One region of the Rahnella sp. BIGb0236 genome, then DNA from elsewhere that is predicted to be linked to it. Evidence: predicted binding sites of a transcription regulator. Region 1 holds the regulator's gene; each other region holds the start of a gene.
What was found. Region 1 encodes PurR, which represses purine synthesis genes. Its sites were predicted from a motif close to CANGCAAACGTTTGCNTG; they were not measured.
Positions count from the first base shown of each region.

Region 2: a site for PurR is predicted at 2,879-2,896, ahead of glyA (serine hydroxymethyltransferase). Genes of this name have one in related genera too.
Region 3: a site for PurR is predicted at 4,545-4,562, ahead of purT (formate-dependent phosphoribosylglycinamide formyltransferase). Genes of this name have one in related genera too.

Region 1 covers NZ_SOAO01000008.1:165,911-173,351, forward strand. The annotation lists gene EDF78_RS17105 (C40 family peptidase) at 353-1,255, shown strand; gene purR (HTH-type transcriptional repressor PurR) at 1,844-2,869, shown strand; gene punR (DNA-binding transcriptional activator PunR) at 2,909-3,814, opposite strand; gene punC (purine nucleoside transporter PunC) at 3,951-5,162, shown strand; gene cfa (cyclopropane fatty acyl phospholipid synthase) at 5,524-6,675, shown strand; gene EDF78_RS17135 (riboflavin synthase subunit alpha) at 6,763-7,416, opposite strand.
Region 2 covers NZ_SOAO01000003.1:142,614-150,054, forward strand. The annotation lists gene EDF78_RS07515 (GMC family oxidoreductase) at 1-1, shown strand, start outside; gene EDF78_RS07520 (cytochrome c) at 12-1,412, shown strand; gene hmpA (NO-inducible flavohemoprotein) at 1,478-2,668, opposite strand; gene glyA (serine hydroxymethyltransferase) at 3,002-4,255, shown strand; gene EDF78_RS07535 (3-phenylpropionate MFS transporter) at 4,420-5,580, shown strand; gene csiE (stationary phase inducible protein CsiE) at 5,577-6,857, opposite strand; gene EDF78_RS07545 (DUF1007 family protein) at 7,130-7,441, shown strand, end outside.
Region 3 covers NZ_SOAO01000002.1:102,211-109,651, reverse strand. The annotation lists gene EDF78_RS03920 (L-serine ammonia-lyase) at 1-668, opposite strand, end outside; gene EDF78_RS03915 (CoA pyrophosphatase) at 876-1,478, opposite strand; gene pabB (aminodeoxychorismate synthase component 1) at 1,475-2,854, opposite strand; gene EDF78_RS03905 (YoaH family protein) at 3,017-3,196, shown strand; gene purT (formate-dependent phosphoribosylglycinamide formyltransferase) at 3,296-4,474, opposite strand; gene dbpA (ATP-dependent RNA helicase DbpA) at 4,735-6,117, shown strand; gene yebF (protein YebF) at 6,278-6,643, shown strand; gene EDF78_RS03885 (prolyl oligopeptidase family serine peptidase) at 6,766-7,441, shown strand, end outside.

The DNA.
Region 1 (7,441 bases):
GATAAAAACGCCATTTTTTGTGGGGTCTTTCTCAATACTGGCATTTTATTAAACAATTTTCGGCGCCTGGGTTCAGGTTCACATATTTAAAGATTCATCGAGAATAACATTTTTGGCGTTCAACGATAATGTCAGATTTGCAAAATCCCATTCTTTAACTCAAATATTAACCTGATGAAAAATGGTTATTTTATTGACTAAAAATGGCGGTTATTTCGACATAAAAAAAGCTATTAACTTTTTCTCACAATATGATCTAGAATCGAGTCAATTCGTGCTTTTTTGTCGGGTTCTTTTAGGCAATACTCTGACAACCCTGATGTTTAACCCTACCACTCATGGTAACGAAGCTATGCGCTTACTGTTCACGCTTTTTGTGCTGCTCTTTACCCAGCTTTTCCTCAATATCGCCCATGCATCGCCACAGACGCGCGTCTCTGCCGATCAGCGAAAGAGCCATGTTAATCAGGCCGCCCCTGAAGAACGCCGAAAGCGAAAGACCGCCGCCGCCAAAACCAATAAAAAATCAAAAATCGCGCCGGTAACAGAACAAAAAACACAGGACAAGAATTCGAAGAAGAAAGTAAAAAGTACTGAACTGGTTAAACGAAAGGCCACTTCTGATAAAAGCGTAAAAACGACCCGGGCTGAGAGTAAAAAAGAAAAGACCCTCAGGACCACGCGGGCCGAGAGCAAGACCGAGAAACAAACCAAAACCCGCGCACTGGCAAAGAACAGTAGCGCAAAGGTCAGTAAGAAAGACGCTTATGGCCGCCACCGCAAGGGCAAGAAGCTCCGCGAAGAAGACAGCAAACCGATTACGCTGAGCGCGACACACAAAAAACGTTATCAGCACGCACAGCAAACGGCGATGACCAAGCTGATGCACCAGGTCGGCAAACCGTATCGCTGGGGCGGCACCTCTCCCAACACCGGTTTTGATTGCAGTGGCTTAGTCTATTATGCCTACAAAGATTTGATTCGCATTAAGATGCCACGCACAGCGAATGAAATGTACCATCTGCGCGATGCGGCACCGGTCAAACGCGGTGAACTGGAAAGCGGCGATCTGGTGTTTTTCAGAATTAATAATCGCGGCGCAGCAGACCATGTGGGTGTTTATGTCGGTAATGGCAAATTCATCCAGTCGCCAAGAACCGGTGAAGACATTAAAATCACCTCACTGGGCGATGATTACTGGCAAGATCACTATGTGGGCGCACGTCGGGTAATGACCCCGAAAACGATCCGATAATAAACAATTCGTTAAGTCTGAAGTTTCGCTAATCAGCCAATGAATAGCATTTAACGAAGAGTTTCTGCAGGGAAGAATGTCGGCGGATAAGGTGACTGCATCACATTGAAAAGGGCGATACCTGTTACCGGGATCGCCCTTTTTTATTGCGGATCGCTTATAAAATCAGTTCATTACCGCAGTAAAGCTGAAAGCGATAATCATAAGCAAAGCGCATACCGTGGTGATCAACGATAATTTCAGGTTGCTGTCCATCAAACCCCCTTTCGGATCAAGTTGTGGCATTTTTTAAGCCACACTAAATGTGTGCCAACGCATTTTCTCATAATTCACATTTAAAATCTTGTGCTGAATGACAATGCTGTCATGAGAATTTTGCTTCCACTTTCCTGCATTATAAGAGAAAATTGTCGGTTACCACGCCTGTGTGCCGGTCGATTTCACCCGAGAGCATTTCACGCCTCATTCTGAAGAATCCACCCAACGATTTCACTGCCCTTTTAGAAGTCAGCAGTTAAATCCACGCAAGCAAACGATTAACATAATGCTAACGTGCTGAAACACGTGAGTTCAGGAGTCATTGTTTACATGGCAACGATTAAAGATGTCGCAAAGCGCGCTGGCGTTTCCACTACAACCGTGTCGCACGTCATCAATAAAACACGTTTCGTCGCCGAAGAAACTAAAGCTGCGGTTCTCCTTGCCATCAAGGACTTACACTATTCGCCAAGCGCCGTGGCGCGCAGCCTGAAGGTTAATAACACCAAAACGATCGGTCTGCTGGCCACCTCCAGTGAAGCGCCCTATTTCGCCGAAGTGATTGAAGCCGTCGAAAACAGCTGCTTCTCCAAAGGCTACACGCTGATTTTGTGTAACTCGCACAACAATCTGGAGAAACAACAGGCTTACCTGCAGATGCTGGCGCAAAAACGCGTCGATGGCTTGCTGGTGATGTGCGCGGAATATCCCGACGAACTGCTTAATATGCTGGAGGAGTACCGCTCAATCCCGATGGTCGTCATGGACTGGGGCGAGGCGCGCAAAAACTTCACCGACAGCATTATTGATAATGCTTTCGAGGGCGGCTACATGGCCGGTCGTTATCTGATTGAACGCGGTCATCGTGATATTGGTGTGATCCCGGGGCAACTGGCGCGTAATACCGGCGGCGGTCGTTTCCAGGGTTTTGTGAAGGCACTGACCGAAGCCAATATTCCTCTGCGTGATGAATGGGTCGTTCAGGGCGATTTTGAACCGGAATCCGGCTATCAGGCGATGCATAAAATCCTGATGCAGAAAAGCCGCCCTACTGCGGTGTTCTGTGGCGGTGACGTGATGGCGATGGGCGCCATTTGTGCTGCCGATGAGCTTGGCCTGCGGGTTCCGCAGGATATCTCTGTGATCGGCTATGACAATGTGCGTAATGCCCGCTATTTCTCACCGGCGCTGACCACGGTTCATCAGCCTAAAGAGCGTCTGGGCGAAATGGCTTTTACCATGTTGCTGGACAGAATTGTCAGTAAGCGCGAAGAATCGCAGACCATCGAAGTGCATCCGAAACTGGTTGAACGCCGTTCCGTGGCCGACGGTCCGTATCGCGACTACCGCCGTTAATTGTGTAACTACGCCTGCCTGTGCAGGCGTTTTTTTTTGCTAATCCCGCAACCATTCCTCATTCATCGTTTCTGTATCGCCCATATAGTCCAGTAACCACGCCAGTGACGGCGACGGATTGCTCTGGTCCCACGTCAGACAACACGGGCTGTCGGGGAAACGATTTTCCAGTGTCAGCACCTGCAATTTATTCTGTTCTATCCACGGGATGACGCGATGAACCGGCATCATGCCGACACATAATCCTTCTGTCAGGCATTCCAGCGCACAGGTCCAGTCAGGCACCACCAGACGTCGCTGGTTGTCGAGCGTCCAGGTATCGCGTTTGGGCAATGTGCGGGAGGTGTCTTCCAGACAGAGCGCCGGATAAGGCCGCAGCTGGTCATCCCTGAGCGAACCGGACAACTGCGCCAGCGGATGTTGGGGGCTGACCACGCAGTGCCAGTCCATGAATCCCATGTCGCGAAAATTAAACCGGCCACCCACCGGTATGGCTCTCGTGGCACCGATAGCCACATCCGCCCTTCCGTCCACCAGCGCATCCCAGACACCGTTAAACACTTCCGAGTGGATGATCAGTTCCGTATCGGGAAAATGGCGGTAAAAATCGAGTACCAGCCTTCGCGTCCGCGCGGGTTTAACAATCCGGTCTACCGCCACGCGTAGTTCGCCGCGCCAGCCGTTAGCGACCTGCTGACACTGGCGACGGGTGGCTATCATTTTTTTTGTCAGAATGCGGGCTTCATCGACAAAAACCTTGCCCGCAGGCGTCAGCACCACGTCACGATGACGGCGTTCAAATAACGGCACTGCCAGCCATTGTTCAAGCTGCCGGACGGTGTAGCTGATGGCAGAAGGCACGCGGTGTAAATCCTGCGCCGCGGCACTAAAGCTGCCCGTTCTTGCCACCGCATCCACCACATCAAGAGCGTATTCTGACCACATATTTTAGCCTTCAACTTTTTTGATAGCAGAGTGCAAATATTAGCGTTTCACAACGCTGTTATCAAAGCGTTAAACTCCGCCTCCGGTACGTAATCTGCGTCAAATCACCTGCAATCACGACATTAACGAGACAATAATGAAACCCTCCTTTGGATTTATGCTCTATCTCGCGGGACTGAGCATGCTCGGCTTTTTAGCCACCGACATGTACCTTCCTGCCTTCAGCGCCATGCAAACCAGTCTGACAACCAGTCCGGGCATGATCAGCGCCAGCCTGAGTATTTTTCTCGGCGGCTTTGCCATCGGCCAGTTGTTGTGGGGGCCGCTGTCCGATCGCATCGGCCGTAAACCGGTATTGCTCATTGGCCTGACACTGTTTGCAGTGGGTTGTCTGGGTGTGTTGTGGGTTGAAAACGTGCGCGCCCTGCTGGCCTTGCGGTTCCTGCAGGCAATGGGCGTTTGTGCGGCAGCCGTCACCTGGCAGGCCATCGTCGTTGACCGTTTCCCGGCGGATGTGGCTAAAAAAACCTTCGCCAGCATTATGCCGCTGGTGGCGCTCTCCCCAGCCCTCGCCCCGTTGCTCGGCGCATGGGTGCTGAATCATTTTGACTGGGAAGCGATCTTTGCCCTGCTGACCGTCGTGGCTGTTGTTCTGTTGATCACCACGCTGACATTGCGCGAAAACAAACCTGCGCCACAGGCCAAAGCCGATAAAGCGGGCTTTGGCACCTTGCTTAAATCACGGGTTTACAGCGGTAACGTCATGATTTACTCCGCCTGTTCCGCTGGTTTCTTCGCGTGGCTGACCGGTTCACCGTTTATTTTAAGCGACATGGGCTATTCCCCTGGTGCCATTGGCCTGAGTTATGTTCCGCAGACCATCGCGTTCCTGCTGGGCGGTTTCGGCTGTCGCGTTCTGATCAGTAAGCTGGACGGAAACCGGATTTTGCCGTGGTTACTGGCGGGTTATGCGGTGAGTATGGTGAGCCTGTTCTGTATCGGGATGTTCACCCATGCCGGACTGATCAGCCTGTTGATCCCGTTCTGTTTAATGGCTCTGGTGAATGGTGCAATCTATCCAATTGTTGTCGCAAATGCCTTAATGCCATTTCCTGCTAATACAGGGAAAGCGGCGGCGTTGCAGAATACCCTGCAACTGGGGCTGTGTTTCCTCGCCAGTCTGCTGGTTTCCGCATTTATTGTGCAACCATTAATGGCGACAGTCACAATCATGCTGTCTACACTATTGTTGGTGGTTTTGGGCCGGTGGCTGTCACTGCGACCAGAAAGCACTCAGGATGTGAAACAGAAATCCGGGCAGGAAGCTCAGCGCGGGCAGGTGAATTAAGGGTGATAATGACCTTAAGTAACAATCACTTAACGGACATTTTCATTTGCGACGATTAACTATTGAGAATGCCTGCCTGCGAGCCTATACTCAACAAAACCCAATAAAATAGCATTTTTACAAAACTTTTATTACATACTTAAGCCCGACGCGCGGACAGCGTCACACTATTTTTTATAGTGCGTTTTTCAAGGACGATTTCCCTGCACGCCCCCGGCGCGCAGGTGTTCTTCTAATTTCCTCTGTTGGTGTCGGATATTGGACGAGGCGCTGAGTCGTCTGTTCTCATAAAGACCTGCAAAAATAGCCTTTGCTTTTCCCGGCAGGTTAATAAGTCAGAAGAGAAAGTGATGGAGAAGCTATGAGTTCATCGTGTATAGAAGACCAAAGCATTCAGGACAATCAGTGGTACCGCATCGCCAGTGAAATGCTGGCGATGGCAGATATTCAGGTAAATGGTAATCGTCCTTTCGACCTTAAAGTAAAAAACACTGACTTCTTTAAGCGTGTTTTACAGGAAGGTTCTCTGGGCCTCGGCGAAAGTTATATGGACGGTTGGTGGGAATGCGATCGTCTGGATATCTTTTTTCAGCGCGTTCTTCGTGCCGGTTTGGAAAATAAACTCCCCCACCATTTTAAAGATACCTTGCGTATCGCGGCGGCACGCCTGACCAATTTGCAATCACGCAAACGGGCATGGATTGTCGGCAAAGAGCATTATGATCTGGGCAATGATTTATTCAGCCTGATGCTCGATCCTTATATGCAATATTCCTGTGGTTACTGGAAGGATGCCACTACGCTTGAAGAAGCGCAGGAAGCAAAACTCAAAATGATCTGCGATAAGCTGCAATTAAAACCGGGCCTGCGCTTGCTGGACATCGGTTGCGGCTGGGGTGGATTATCCGAGTATGCTGCCCGGCATTATGGCGTGAGCGTCGTGGGTGTTACGATTTCCGCTGAACAACAAAAACTCGCCCAGAAACGCTGCGAAGGTCTGGATGTCACCATCCTGTTGCAGGATTACCGTGACCTCAACGATCAGTTTGACCGCATTGTCTCTGTCGGGATGTTCGAACATGTGGGTCCGAAAAATTATCAGACCTACTTTAATGTCGCCAAACGCAATATCAAACTTGACGGCATTTTCCTGCTGCACACCATCGGTTCTAATAAAACAGATCTGAACGTCGACCCGTGGATTGATAAATACATCTTCCCGAACGGTTGTCTGCCGTCTGTTCAGCAAATTGCGCAAACCAGTGAATCATTGTTCGTAATGGAAGACTGGCACAACATTGGTGCGGATTATGATCGTACGCTGATGGCGTGGCATGAACGTTTCCAGAAATACTGGCCGGAACTGGCAGAAAAATATGGGGATCGTTTCCACCGCATGTTTACTTACTACCTCAATGCTTGTGCGGGTGCGTTCAGAGCCCGTGACATTCAGTTGTGGCAGGTGGTCTTCAGCCCTGAAGGGGTTGATGGCGGGATGCGCGTTCCGCGTTAATGGCAGTATGACGTGACCAAAAAAAACCGGACATTCAACGTCCGGTTTTTTTGTGTCTGTAAATCACCTGAAAAGGCACTATCCGGCTTATTCGGCTTTATCGATCATCGCCTGTGCCGTTGCCATCGCTGCTTCGCGGCTGGCTAAGACGCGCTCGACGGTATCGACGATCGCCTGTGTTTGCGGATCGATTTCGATATTAATCTTGTCGCCCAGACGCTTGGTACCCAGCGTTGTACGCTGAAGCGTTTCCGGAATCAGATGCACACAGAAACGGGTACGGGTCACTTCACCGATGGTGAGACTAATACCATCAATGCCGATATACCCTTTATGTAATACATATTTCATCAAATCTTCATGTGGCATACGGAACCAGATCTGACGGTTATTTTCTGATGTCAGAATTTTTGCGACTTCCGCAGTACAAATAATATGACCAGACATTAAATGTCCGCCAATTTCGTCATTAAAGCGCGCGGCGCGTTCCAGATTAACCTGGTCACCCTCTTTCAGATCACCGAGATTGGTCAGGCGCAGGGTTTCTTTCATCAGGTCAAAACTGACCAGATCGCCGTTGACTTCAGTCACCGTCAGACAGCACCCGTTGTGCGCAACCGACGCACCAAGTTGCAGGTTATCCAGCATATCTTCAGGTAAACGAACAACATGGGTACGGAAATTGGGTTTCTCGTCGACAGACACTACCGTTCCGGTTCCCTGTACAATTCCGGTAAACATAGCCTTTTCCTCAATGTTTGAATCT
Region 2 (7,441 bases), on a different contig from region 1:
GGCTGACTGACATGACTCTGAACCGTTTATCTCAAAAACGTCTGACGGGCGCATTGCTGGCCTTTGGCCTGAGCCTCAGTGCGGGCGCAGCGTATGCCGCGTTGTCGCCGCAGCAGGATGCGCTGATTAAGAAAGGCGAATATGTCGCGGTGGCCGGTGACTGCGTGGCCTGCCATTCCACTGAAGGCGGCAAGCCGTTCGCCGGTGGCCTCGGGCTGGCGACGCCGCTGGGCACCATTTATTCGAGCAACATCACGCCGTCTAAAAAAGACGGCATCGGCAATTACACGCTGGAACAGTTTGAACACGCGGTGCGCGATGGCGTGCGTGGCGACGGCGCGAATCTTTATCCGGCAATGCCGTATACCTCGTATGCCAAAATCAGCGATGAAGACATGAAAGCGCTGTACGCCTATTTCATGCAGGGCGTGCAACCGGTGGATGTGCCTTCAACGCCGACCGCGCTGCCGTTCCCGTTCAACGTGCGTTTGTCGATGGCGGGCTGGAATCTGCTGTTTCTCGAGAAAGGCGCGTTTAAAGCCGATCCGTCAAAAAGTGATCAGGTGAACCGCGGCGCGTATCTGGGGGAAGCCCTCGCGCATTGCAGCACCTGCCATACGCCGCGTAATGCGCTGATGGCCGAGCAGGGCGATAAAGCCCTGGGCGGCAGCAGTCTGGGCACCTGGTTTGCGCCGAATATCACCCCGGACGCGGTCAGCGGCATTGGCAACTGGAGCACGGATGAAATCGCCGGTTACCTGAAGACCGGTCACGCGCCGGGTAAAGCACAGGCTGCGGGGCCGATGGCGGAGGCGATCGATCACAGTCTCAGCCATCTGAGTGACAGTGATTTGCAGGCCATTGCCGTGTGGCTGAAACAAACCACCCCGGTGAGTCAGGAAGGGCAGGCGAAAGCCGCCGACCAGTTCGGCACTCCGGCCAGTTATGTCGATAATCTGCGTGGCGTTGCGCGCCCGGCCGATGCCGATAAAATGACCGGCTGGCAGGTGTATGACGGCTATTGTGCCAGTTGTCACCAGCCCGACGGGCGCGGCAGCAAGGACGGCGGATTGCCTTCGCTGGTCAACAATACCGCGCTGGGACACCTGAACAGCGACAATCTGGTGATGGCGATCCTGCATGGCGTGCAGCGTGGTCCGGAAAGCCACAATGTCGCGATGCCGGCATTTGAACATTTGCTGTCAGATACGCAGGTTGCCACACTGAGCAATCAGCTGTTGCAGCAGTTCGGTAACGATCAGGCGAAAGTGACGCCGCAGCGGGTGAAGGAATTACGCGCTGGCGGTAAACCTTCGCCGTTGCTGGAACTGGCGCACTGGGGAATGGGCATTGCGGGGCTGATTGTTATCCTGCTGATCGCGCTGTTCCTGGTTCGCCGCCGCCGTCGTTAATCTCTGCTGACGCGGCAACAAAAAAAGGCTGACATTTTGCGTCAGCCTTTTTTTTCGGGCGCGGATTAAATCACTTTATGCGGGCCGAAGCATTCGTAGTGAATGTTCGCTTCGCTGACGTTCATCGCCAGCAACTGTTTCGCCGTGAACTGCATAAAGCTCACCGGACCGCACAGATAGAAATGCATCGCCGGATCGCTCAGCTGACCGCTGACTTTGCTCAGATCCATCAGCCCCTGATACTGGAAATCTTCACCGGGTAAATCATTCGCCTGTGGCTGGTTATACCAGACATGGCTTTCCAGTTGTGGCAGACGGGCCTGCGCGCTTTTCACTTCACCGGCAAACGCATGCACCGCGCCGTTTTCTGCTGCGTGCAGCCACTGCACCGGCGCGTGATGTCCGCATCCGGCCAGCGTGCTGAGCATACCTAACATCGGCGTCTGACCGACACCGGCAGAAATCAGTGCCACCGGCGTGGTATCGCTGATATCCATAAAGAAATCACCGTGCGGGGCGGCCAGATGAACGATGTCACCCGTTTGCGCGACATTGTGCAGGAAGCTGGACACCGCGCCCTGGCCTTCGCGTTTTACCGCGATGCGGTAAGTTTTGCCGTTCGGTGCCTGGGTCAGGGAATACTGACGGATTTCCTGATTTTCCAGCGAGGCATCGCGGATGTACACCGCCAGATATTGCCCCGGCCGGAAGTCAGCCACCGGTTTGCCATCCACAGGTTCCAGCAGGAAAGAGGTGATCAGTTCACTCTGCGGTTGTTTTTCAACAATGCGGAATTCACGGGTGCCACGCCAGCCACCGGCTTTTTCGGCGCTGTCCTGATAAATCTCGGCCTCACGATGGATAAACACATTTGCCAGCACGCCATAGGCTTTGCCCCACGCATCCAGCACTTCCTGACCCGGACTGAACATTTCATCCAGCGTCGCCAGCAGGTGTGCGCCGACGATGTTGTATTGCTCAGGCTCAATGGTGAAGCTGGTGTGTTTTTGCGCGATGCGTTCCACCGCAGGCAGCAACGCCGCCAGATTGTCGATATTGGCAGCGTATGCGCAGATGGCATCAAACAGCGCCTGACGCTGATCGCCGTTGCGCTGGTTACTCATATTGAAGATGTCTTTCAGCTCGGGATTATGCGCAAACATGCGGTCATAGAAGTGTGCAGTCAGTTTCGGGCCGGTCGCGGCGAGCAAAGGAAGGGTGGATTTAACGGTGGCGATAGTGGCTGAATCAAGCATGGTGAACTCCGTGTCTGTGATGACTTTATCTAAACATGTATTTCAAATGCATCTTATATAAACCCACAATTTCTGTAAACACCCCCTAAAGGGGTAGGGGGATTCAGGGGGGCGCGCTGAGTCACAAAGCTGAAATTTGTACATGTTCAGGTGAATATATATCCCTTGATTATGGGCGGAGGTTCTTAGATCAAAGCCTTGCTGTATCTGGAGCCAATCGTTTGCCTAAAAACCTGAAACTGACCCTATCCGAAGGCCGCTTAAACATTTACACTGTTGCGCAGAACCCGGAAGGGGCGTTTATTTTTTAGTTTGTTGAGTCAGGAGATGCGGATGTTAAAGCGTGAAATGAACATTGCCGATTATGATGCTGAGCTGTGGGCAGCAATGGAAAAAGAAGTTGTTCGTCAGGAAGAACATATCGAGCTGATTGCGTCAGAAAACTATACCAGCCCGCGTGTCATGCAGGCTCAGGGTTCGCAGCTGACCAACAAATATGCCGAAGGCTATCCGGGCAAACGTTATTACGGTGGTTGTGAGTACGTCGACATCGTTGAGCAACTGGCTATCGACCGTGCAAAAGCATTGTTCGGTGCCGATTTCGCCAACGTTCAGCCACACTCCGGCTCACAGGCCAACTTTGCGGTATACACCGCGCTGCTGCAACCGGGCGACACCATTCTGGGGATGAACCTCGGCCATGGCGGTCACCTGACTCACGGTTCACCGGTTAACCTGTCCGGCAAACTGTACAACGTGGTGCCTTACGGCATCGACGAAAGCGGCGATATCGATTACGAAGACGTGAAACGTCAGGCCGAAGCGCACAAACCAAAAATGATCATCGGCGGTTTCTCCGCATTCTCCGGTATCGTTGACTGGGCAAAAATGCGTGAAATCGCAGACAGCGTGGGCGCTTACTTCTTCGTCGACATGGCACACGTTGCCGGTCTGATCGCAGCAGGCGTTTATCCGAACCCGGTTCCGCACGCACACATCGTGACCACCACCACGCACAAAACGCTGGCGGGTCCACGCGGTGGTCTGATTCTGGCAAAAGGCGGCGACGAAGAGTTCTACAAAAAACTGAACTCGGCTGTCTTCCCTGGCGGCCAGGGCGGCCCGCTGATGCACGTGATTGCCGGTAAAGCGGTTGCACTGAAAGAAGCGATGGAACCTGAGTTCAAAGCGTACCAGCAGCAGGTGGCGAAAAACGCCCAGGCAATGGTGGCGGTGATCCTGGAACGTGGCTACAAAGTGGTTTCCGGCGGCACCCATAACCACCTGTTCCTGATGGATCTGGTGGATAAAAATCTGACCGGTAAAGAAGCCGATGCCGCACTGGGTCGCGCGAACATTACCGTCAACAAAAACAGCGTTCCTAACGATCCGAAGAGCCCGTTTGTGACGTCCGGCGTGCGTATCGGTACTCCGGCCGTGACCCGTCGCGGCTTCAAAGAAGCGGAAGTCCGTGAACTGGCTGGCTGGATCTGTGACGTGCTGGACAACGTGAACGACGAAGCGACCATCGAACGCGTTAAACAGAAAGTTCTCGACATCTGTGCACGCTTCCCGGTTTACGCGTAATATTTTGCGAAGCCGTTGAGCTGCTAAAACCCGCCACGGCGGGTTTTTTTATGGGCATGTATCAGAATTTGTGAGCTGGCAGACATTACGGGAGTATGAAAGCGTCTGCGGATTGCTAGCGATTGTGAGCTTTGTCAAAGTATTGGCCTCACACCGGAGGATTTATGGAATTGCGTTCCACGCGCTGGCTTGCACTCAGTTATTTCACCTATTTTTTCAGTTACGGTATTTTTCTTCCTTTCTGGGGCTTATGGCTAAAAGGCGAGGGCATCTCCTCCGAAAGCATCGGCCTGCTGCTCGGCGCGGGGCTGGTCGCCCGTTTTCTCGGCACGTTAATCATTTCGCCCTCCATTAAAGATCCTTCTTATCTCATCACCGGTTTGCGTATTCTGGCGCTGCTGACTCTGGCCTTTGCCGTCGGCTTCTGGTTTGGCAACGGCTGGGCGTGGCTGATGATCAACATTGCCGGTTTCAGTCTGTTCTTTGGTCCGCTGGTGCCGCTGACCGATGCGCTGGCGGGGACGCTGCAACGTCAGATCAATATGGATTACGGCAAGGTGCGCGTCTGGGGTTCCATTGCGTTTGTGATCGGTTCCGCAGTGACCGGCAAGCTGGTTGAGGTCTATGGTCATAACGCGATTTTGTACACGCTGACCGCCGGTGTGGCAGCGATGCTGCTGGGCATGTTGCTGCGTCCGAGCGTGAAACCGGTGGGCGAGCCGAGGCAAAGCGGCGCGGCGGGTATTTCGTGGAAAGCGTTGCTCGGCGAAAAACCGGTCTGGCGGTTTCTGTTATGCGTCACGCTGTTACAGGGCGCGCATGCGGCCTATTACGGTTTCAGCGCGATTTACTGGCAGGATGTCGGCTATTCCTCAACGACCATTGGTTACCTATGGTCGCTGGGCGTAGTGGCAGAAGTGCTGGTGTTTACTTTCAGTCATCAGCTGTTCCGGCGCTGGTCGGCGCGGGATCTCCTGTTGCTGTCGGCGTTCTGCGGGGTGGTCCGCTGGGGACTGATGGGGGCGTTTACCGCGTTGCCTTGGCTGATCGTAATTCAGATTTTGCACTGCGGCACGTTCACGGTCTGCCATCTGGCCGGGATGCGTTTCATCGCGGCGCGTCCGCGTGATCAGGTGATCCGTCTGCAATCGGTCTATTCCGCGCTGGCGATGGGCGGCGGCGTGGCGGTGATGACCATGGTGTCCGGTTTCCTGTTCGAACATCTGCATGCCGGATTGTTCTGGGTGATGGCGCTGCTGGCCGTACCGGCGATTTTCCTGCGTCCGGCGGTTACGCCGTCAGCGCCGGAGGTTTCCACCCGCTAGGGGGCTTCGAGCAGCGAGCGGATACGTTTTCGCTGCTCTTTTGCCAGCGGCAATTGTGTGTGGATCACCAGCGGATCGGCGTCGGTGCTGCGGGTGGCGTAAGGCGTGACAATCATCGCCACGCCGCTCGGCGCACCGAATTTATAGAAATCCGCCAGTGTCTGATATTTGATATTCAGCGGCAGCAGCGTCGCTTCGCGGATCTGCTGTTCAACGGCCTCTTCCAGCTCGGGATTATCATGGGTCAGCAGCAGGATCTGTTTCTCCTGCAAGGCGTTACCCTGCATCAGCCACGCGCCGAAGGTGATCGCCACCAGCCCGACTTCATCTTCTGACAGCGTGATCAGGTATTCGTGTTCAAAACCCTGCAAGGCTTCGCGGGTGGTACGCACCAGACGCGGATACATGCGGTTCACTTCTTCCTGCATCAGATTGTCGATGCCAATGCCGAAATGACAGCGTTCAATTGCCGGGCCAAGATGGGCGAAAAGCTGGCCGACCAGCCCTTCATAGCTGCTGAACTTCATCCCGGCGATGTCCTGAAAACGCGCCACCATGTTCTCAATTTCTAACAACAGCCGCTGATCTTCGGTCGAACCGGAACTCTGGTAACTGTGGATTTTCAGCATGCGTAACATCAGGGTGAAAAACTCACACTCGCAGTCATCCAGCAGGCCGTTGCTCAGTTCCTGTAGCTGGATAAACAGCTCGCGGGCCGCCGGATATTCAGGCTTTTCGCGCAGCCAGCGGCGCTGTTGTTCGGTGAAACGCAGGCCGGTTGCGCCGTTGTTTTGCCACAGGCAATATTGCAGACAAATCAGCATCAGCTGGCGGTCATGCCCGCTGAGCGGTTTGGGTAACAGCGCGCCGGAATCTTCCAGCACCATGCCGAGAATGTCGGTGCGCAATGCCGCCTTCGGGCAGGTCTGACCTTCGAAAGCGATATGCAGCCACGGGATAAAATGGCGGGAAACAAAGTCCGGCGAAATGCGCAACGTCCGGCGCAATCCCTGAAATAAACACAGCCGCTGTGCCAGCGCATCGCCCTGAATGCGGCATTCTTTCTCGCTGTATTGCAGCACATCAAGCTGGTGGATCCGCTGAATTTCGCAGGTCACTTCCGCCAGATCTTCCCAGGTCGTGCCTAATCCGACGCCGTTAATTTCGCTGATGATCTCCAGCTGAACCGCCGTCAGCGGCGCGTACAGCATCAGCAACACGTGGCAACGGCGTTGCGTAGCGGAAAGCGCAGGGGAGGGCTGTTTGTCTGGATTCATATCACCTACCGGAAAGGTATCACCTGAAATTATTAGTCAAGCATAGCAAAGGCAATGCCCGCAATAAGGCGCGGGGATTGGGTTTTACTCCGGCTTACAACTCAGATCACAGATATTTTTGACGACTGCTTAAATGCACAGCAAAATACTGTTACTTAGTAACAATATATGGCGCTGATATGGAAATGACGTTAACCCGGGCCCGGAACCGGCCTTTCTCCCGTTACGGCAAATGGCTGGGAGTTGCGCTGTTCTGCCTGCCCGCCACGGTCATGGCGCACCCGCACAGTTTCATTGATATGCAAACCACGCTGGTGGCGAATGACACCTCGCTGACCGGCCTGAAAATGGTCTGGACGATGGATGAAATCACTTCGGCAGATTTGCTGTATGACGCGCAGAATGCCAAACCGGGGTCAGATATCTGGAAAAAACTGGCGGCTGAAGTGATGGCGCGGGTACTCAGTCAGCACTATTTCACTGACTTTTATCGTGAGGGAAAACCGGTGAAATATCTCGATTTACCCAGCGAATATCAGCTTTCCCGCAAAGGCGATCAGGCCGTGCTGGAATTCGTTCTGCCG
Region 3 (7,441 bases), on a different contig from region 1:
CCGCGATCGATACACGCTTGCATGGTGTGCCAGATCTTCTCGAAATACTGCTCGATGTCCTGTTTGCTGTGCTGAGCCAGCTCGTTTTTCATCACCAGACCGGATAATGACAGCCCGGTTTCCTTACATTTTGCCAGCATTTCACTGGCCGAATTAAAGCTGTACGGCACGGTCACTTCGTCGAGTACCGGCTGGCCGAAATGCTCGTCATCAACAATAAAACCGCCGCCGACAGAGTAATACGTCTTGCTGTAAATCATCTTGTCGCCCGCGAAGGCGTGGATTTGCATGGCGTTCTCGTGACGCGGCAAATTCTCCCCGCGAAATACCATGCCGGTATCGCGTGGGAAATCGACTTCGTGCTGGGTTGTGCCCAACGGCAGGCGCTCACGTTGCTCAACGTCGCGGATAAAATGGGGAATGCCGTCAATGTCGACGGTGTCTGGCTGGTTACCCGCCAGGCCTAAAATAATGGCGATATCTGTGTGGTGGCCTTTGCCTGTCAGGGACAAAGAACCAAAAACGTCCACGGCGACACGCGTAACGGCAGGCATCATGCCCTTTTCCAGCAGGTCATCAGCGAACTGTTTCCCTGCTTTCATCGGGCCCAAAGTATGGGAACTGGAAGGGCCAATCCCGACCTTGAACATGTCGAAAACGCTAATCACGTCGAATACTCCTGTAATAGATTGCGGCAGGGAACGGGATCCCTGGCTTCCATAAATGAACGACCGCGAGATTTCGTCTTTATGGACGGCTCTCTTGTTCTTATGGATAGACTTATAGTTTAAAAGGGCTGAGAGGCAAAAGTTTCATTTTTCGCATGAAATAAACTTATTTGATGCAAAAGTGTGATCGCTATGTAATCAGAGCGCTCAGACTTCGACCTGTCCGGCGAGCTGGCGGATGATAGCGGCGGTGAGACCCCAGACAAATTGCTGCTGATACCAGGACAAATAAACGCGGTGATGAATGCCCCTGCGATGAATATCAAGCGGGTGATAACGAGCCAGATCAAAAGCTTCACGCAGCGGCATTTCAAATAACTCGGCGACTTCGTCTTCAGCCGGATGCAGCGGCGCATCGACGGGTAACAGCCCTACTACCGGTGTGACCCGAAAACCGCTGCTGCTATCCTGCGGCGAAAGTGTGCCTAATACATAAACCTGTTCAGGCGGAATGGCGACTTCTTCCTGCGCTTCACGCAAGGCCGTGGCGATAATCGACGCATCAGAAGCATCCGCCGCGCCGCCGGGAAAGGCGACTTGTCCCGCGTGTTTGCGCAGCTGATCTGATCGGCGTGTCAGTAACAGCGTAGGTTCGGGGCGGCATATGATCGGGATCAGCACCGCAGCGTGACGGGTTCCGCGCAGCGCCGGTGCGGGCTGGCGAGGTTGCTGCAACTGAAAGCGCAATATGAAATCTTCAACAGCGGGGGAAAGTGTCTGAATTGGCGCATGTTGTTCCAGCAAAGTCACGATGATGTTTCTCCTAACTGAGGCAGAATTCGGGCAATCTTATCAAAAGTTTCCTGATATTCTGCCTGTTCCTGACTGTCCGCCACAATCCCGCCGCCTGCCCAGCAATGAATTTTTCCCTGCGACGTGAGTAACGTGCGGATGGTGATGTTACTGTCCATGGTGCCGCAAAAGCTGATATACGCGATGCTGCCGCAATAGCCGTTGCGGCGATGTGGCTCGAGTTCTTCGATGATTTCCATTGCACGCACTTTCGGTGCGCCGGTAATGGAACCGCCGGGGAAACAGGCGCGTAACAAGGCCGCAGGATGGCACTCTTGCGGTAACTGCGCAGTGATGGTGCTGACCAGATGATGCACCGCCGGAAACGGCTCTACCACAAACAGTTCCGGCACGCGCACGCTGCCGGGCACGGCGACGCGCCCGATATCATTACGCAGCAAATCGACAATCATCAGGTTCTCGGCACGATCTTTCTCCGATCCTGCCAGCCTTTCTGCCTGTCGCGCATCTTCTGTCGGATCTTCGCAACGTGGCAGGGTGCCTTTAATCGGTCGTGTCTGAATCTGGTTTTCTTTGAGCCAGATAAAACGCTCCGGCGACAGACTGAGAACGGTGTTTTGCGGCAGACGCAGAAATGCCGAGAAGGGCGCACGGTTGGCCTGATTCAGACGCAGAAAAGCCTGCCATTCATCGCCGTCGTACTGCGTGGAAAAACGTTGCGCCAGATTGATCTGATAACAATCGCCGTCGCGGATATATTCCTGAATCTGCCTGAACTTTTGCCCGTATTCTTCGCGGCTCATATTCGCCTGCCACGGCGCATTCAGCCGGAAAGGCGCTGACGAAGAGCGGATTTTCTGATGCTCATCAAGCCAGCGCAAACGTGCAGAAATATCGCCATGACAAATCAATGTTAAACGCTGCAAATGATGATCGGCGATCAGCGCCCAGTCATAAATCCCGACAGCCATATCGGGCAACTCAATATCGCGTATCGCGATTTGTGGCAGATCCTCAACGCGACGGCCTAAATCATAGCCGAACAGCCCGAGAGCGCCGCCGAGAAACGGAAAGTCAGGCAAGCTTTCTGCGTGTAATCCGCAAGCAGTCAGTTGCTCTTCAAGCAAGGCGAAGGGATCGTCCTGCCGGCATTGTTCCACGCCATTTTTTTCAATCTGCGTCAGCCCGCCACGGGTGGTCAATGTTATCAGCGGATCCGCCACCAGAATATCGAAACGGTTATGCTGATGCTGTGCTGCACCTGAGTGTAAAAGCATCGCCCAGGGCAGGGCGGAAAGCGGTGTGAAGCGCTCTGTCAGTGCATCTGGATGATAAGGTAAGGAGTGAAAAACAACGGACTGGGTGGCTTGCATGGCAGGTATAAGCTTCTCTGGCGCGATGACGTATTTTAGGCCGATCCTAACACAGAACTGAGGGGCTGAAAGCAGCGCAGGCGATTTGCCTTATTTAGGCGTATACTGTGCAACCCCGCCTTGCGCGGGCTTTATTTATCACCAGTACAACAGGACACTCCCATGCTGACAGGTATGCCTTCATTATCACATCATGAACAAGAACAGGCCGCCGATCGTATCCGCCAGTTAATGGAAAACGGCATGAGCAGCGGCGAAGCCATTGCGACCGTTGCAGAAGAAATCCGCGAAACGCATAAAGGCGACCGCGTAACCGTCATTTTTGATGACGAAGACGAATAAAACTGACTGACGGTTTGCGTCACTGCTTGCGTCATGACAAAGAAAAACCGGACCCTTTTCAGGCGTCCGGTTTTTTTTCGTCTCAGCATTCTGAATCGTCTAGCCTTTAACAACCACAGCAGCGGCCGCTTTTTTCGCCTGTTCCACGGCGTCTTCAACATTGTCTGCAATCGCCAGCGCCACACCCAGACGACGTTTGCCACTGATTTCCGGCTTGCCGAACAGACGAACCTGATTGTAGCCCGTCAGCGCATTTTCCAGACCGCTGAACGTGACGTTATTGCTGGTCAGTTCCGGCAGAATCACGGCAGATGCAGAAGGGCCGAACTGGCGGATTTTACCTACAGGAAGGCCGAGGAACGCGCGTACATGCAGAGCAAACTCGGACAGATCCTGAGAAATCAGCGTCACCATACCGGTGTCGTGCGGGCGAGGGGAGACTTCGCTGAAAATCACTTCGTCGCCGCACACGAACAGCTCAACGCCGAACAGGCCTTTGCCGCCCAGCGCTTTCACCACTTTCTCCGCGATGTCTTTTGCACGCTGCAATGCCAGCTCAGTCATCTGCTGTGGCTGCCAGGATTCGCGGTAATCGCCGTCTTCCTGACGGTGTCCGATTGGCGCGCAGAAATGAATGCCGTCAACGGCGCTGATGGTCAGCAAGGTGATTTCGAAATCAAACTTCACCAGTCCTTCAACAATCACGCGTCCGCCGCCTGCACGGCCGCCTTGCTGCGCGTAATCCCATGCGGTCTGTAACTGATCGGCGCTGCGGATCAGGCTCTGGCCTTTACCGGATGAGCTCATGACCGGCTTGATAATGCATGGATAACCGATGGCGTCGACGGCCTGACGGAAAGCCGCTTCATCATCAGCGAACTGATACGTCGATGTCGGTAATTTCAGGGTTTCAGCGGCCAGACGGCGAATGCCTTCGCGGTTCATGGTCAGGCGGGTCGCTTCAGCACAAGGCACCACGTTGTGGCCCTGTTTTTCCAGCTCAACCAGCATGCTGGTTGCGATGGCTTCGATTTCAGGCACGATAAAATCAGGGCGTTCACTTTCGATAACTGCTTTCAACGCGTCGCCGTCGAGCATATTAATCACATGACTGCGATGAGCGACCTGCATCGCCGGTGCATCGGCGTAGCGGTCAATGGCGATCACTTCCAGGCCAAGACGCTGACATTCGATGGCCACTTCTTTACCCAACTCGCCAGAGCCTAATAACATGACGCGGGTGGCGCCGGTGCGCAGTGCAGTACCAATGGTTAACATAGCTTCGTACCCAGATCTGTGGTGAGTGAAAACAGGAATTTCGGCGCGCAGTATATCTGAAATAAATGGCGACGAAAACGATTGCGTGGCACGTCAGGTAAAATTCTCTGTGCAACAAAACCGTGTTTTACAGGTTTTTTTTAGCCTGTTTTCTGCTGTTTAAGGCAGCCGGTGAGCGTCTCTGTTATCATTTAGCCAAACCATGGCGTCAGGCTTCCTGCCGCTGCCCCGATTTTTGCCTCACATAAAGAGTTATCGCCTTGAGCACGCATTCCTTTTCCGCCCTGACATTACCCGCTGAGCAACTTTCTAACCTGAATGAACTGGGTTACACCGAAATGACCCCGATTCAGGAAGCGTCGTTGCCCGCCATCCTGCTGGGTCAGGACGTCCGCGCCAAAGCCAAAACCGGCAGCGGTAAAACCGCCGCCTTCGGTATCGGTTTGCTGAACAGCATCACCGTTTCACAGTTTGTGGCGCAGGCTCTGGTCCTGTGTCCGACCCGCGAACTGGCCGATCAGGTCAGCAAAGAATTACGCCGTCTGGCTCGTTTTACCCAGAACATCAAAATCCTCACCCTTTGCGGGGGGCAGGCGATCGGGCCTCAGCTCGAATCACTGGTGCATCCGCCGCACATTGTGGTCGGTACGCCGGGACGTATTCAGGAGCATCTGCGCAAGGGCACGCTGAAACTGGACGAGCTGAAAGTGCTGGTGCTGGATGAAGCCGACCGCATGCTGGACATGGGCTTTAGCGAAGACATCGAAGATGTGGTGAGCTATACGCCGCAAAACCGCCAGACGCTGCTGTTCTCCGCGACCTATCCGGACGGCATCGAGCGCATCAGTTCCAAATTCCAGCGTCAGCCGCTGAAAGTGGAAATCGAAGGTGAAGACGACATTGCTGATATTCAGCAGATCTTCATCGAAGCCGGTAAGCAGCAACGTTTATCTCTGCTGGCTGCGGTGCTGTATCAGCATCAGCCGACCTCCTGCGTGGTGTTCTGTAACACCAAACGCGATTGTCAGGATGTCTGTGATGACCTGAAGGCAAAAGGCATCAGTGCGCTGGCGCTGAACGGTGACCTTGAACAGCGTGACCGCGACCGCGTGCTGGTGCGTTTCTCCAACGGCAGTTGCCGTGTGCTGGTGGCGACAGACGTGGCGGCGCGTGGACTGGACATCAAACAGTTAGGTCTGGTGATCAACTACGAACTCTCTTTCGATCCGGAAGTTCACGTTCACCGCGTGGGCCGTACCGGTCGCGCAGGGACGAGCGGTCTGGCGGTCAGCCTGGTGACGCCGCAGGAAATGCCGCGTGTGACCGCGCTGGAAGATTACACCCGCCAGCGGTTTACCTGGCAGCCCGCTGCACAGGCACTGGCCGCCGCGCCGGTGGCACTGGATCCTGAAATGGCGACCCTGTGCATTGACGGTGGCCGTAAAGCCAAAATCCGTCCCGGTGATATTCTGGGCGCGCTGACCGGTGATGCCGGGCTGACCGCCGCTGAAGTCGGTAAAATCGATATGTTCCCGGTGCATGCTTATGTGGCGATCCGCCAGAAAAGCGCGAAGAAAGCACTGCAACGTTTGCAGGAAGGGAAAATCAAAGGCAAGAATTGCAAAGCCATTATCCTGCGCTGACAGATTTTCTTTTCGCTTTGCGTTGAACGTCATATTGTTAATGTTGTGTTATTGCCTTGTTGAGGATTATATTATCTGACGCAGGTGATGACCTTATTTTGAGTAGGGATATTGTCCGGTAAGGTCAACTCAATGAACGACAAAGACAGGAAGACGAACGATGAAAAAGATAATCTTAGGCGTTGTGATGGCAGTAGCAGGAATGAGCGGACTGAGCCAGGTCGCGCAGGCTGATGATGCGGAAGTCAGAACGGCCACCATCACGCCATGCTCCACGGCCACCAAAGATGATGTGGCGGCGCTGGTCAAACGTGATTTCCTGCAAAACCGCATCCCGCGCTGGGATGCGGATAAAAAAGTGCTCGGCACGTCGACACCGGTGGCCTGGGTGGTGACGGACAGCATCAGCGGCGATAACGCCCGATGGAATATCCCGCTGAAAGTGCGTGGCGATCACACCGATAAAACCTATCAGGTAAGCCTCAACTGCCAGATCGGCGAAATCAGCTACAGCGCACCGGTATAAACGTCCGACGGCGTCCGTTATCCCTTAGCGGACGCATTATTTCCCCGCATTGACGTCTCTTGGTTTCCCTGTCTAAACCTGTCACTCTTGTCACACCGCAAAGAGGACAAAGAGATCCCGAGATGATGACACCTCCAAAGGCTGAAAAACGCCCGCAAATCCTGAGTGCACACGGCGATAACCGCGTCGATAATTACTACTGGCTGCGTGACGATGACCGCGCCGATCCTCAGGTTCTGGCTTATCTGACCGCTGAAAACGAATTTACCGCACAGGCCATGCAGCCACATCAGGCGCTGCGCGAAACCCTGTACGGCGAAATGGTCGCGCGTATCGCGCAGCAGGATCATTCCGTTCCTTACGTGAAGCATGGTTACCGCTATCAGACCCGCTATGAGCCGGGCAACGAATACGCCATCTATCTGCGCCAGCCAGCCGCTGAACAGGAGCACTGGAGCACGCTGGTTGACGGTAATGAACGCGCCAAAGACAGCGAGTTTTACACGCTGGGCGGTCTGGATATCAGCCCGGATAATCAGCTAATGTCCGTGGCGGAAGATTTTCTTTCCCGCCGTCAGTACGACATCCGCATTAAAAAACTCGATGACGACACCTGGACTGACGATCTGCTGAAAAACACCTCCGGCAGCAGCGAATGGGCCAACGATTCGCAGACGCTGTATTACGTGCGCAAACACAAGAAAACCCTGCTGCCGTATCAGGTTTATCGTCACGTAGTCGGCACCGATCCGAAAACCGACAAGCTGGTGTATGAAGAGAAAGACGACACGTTTTACG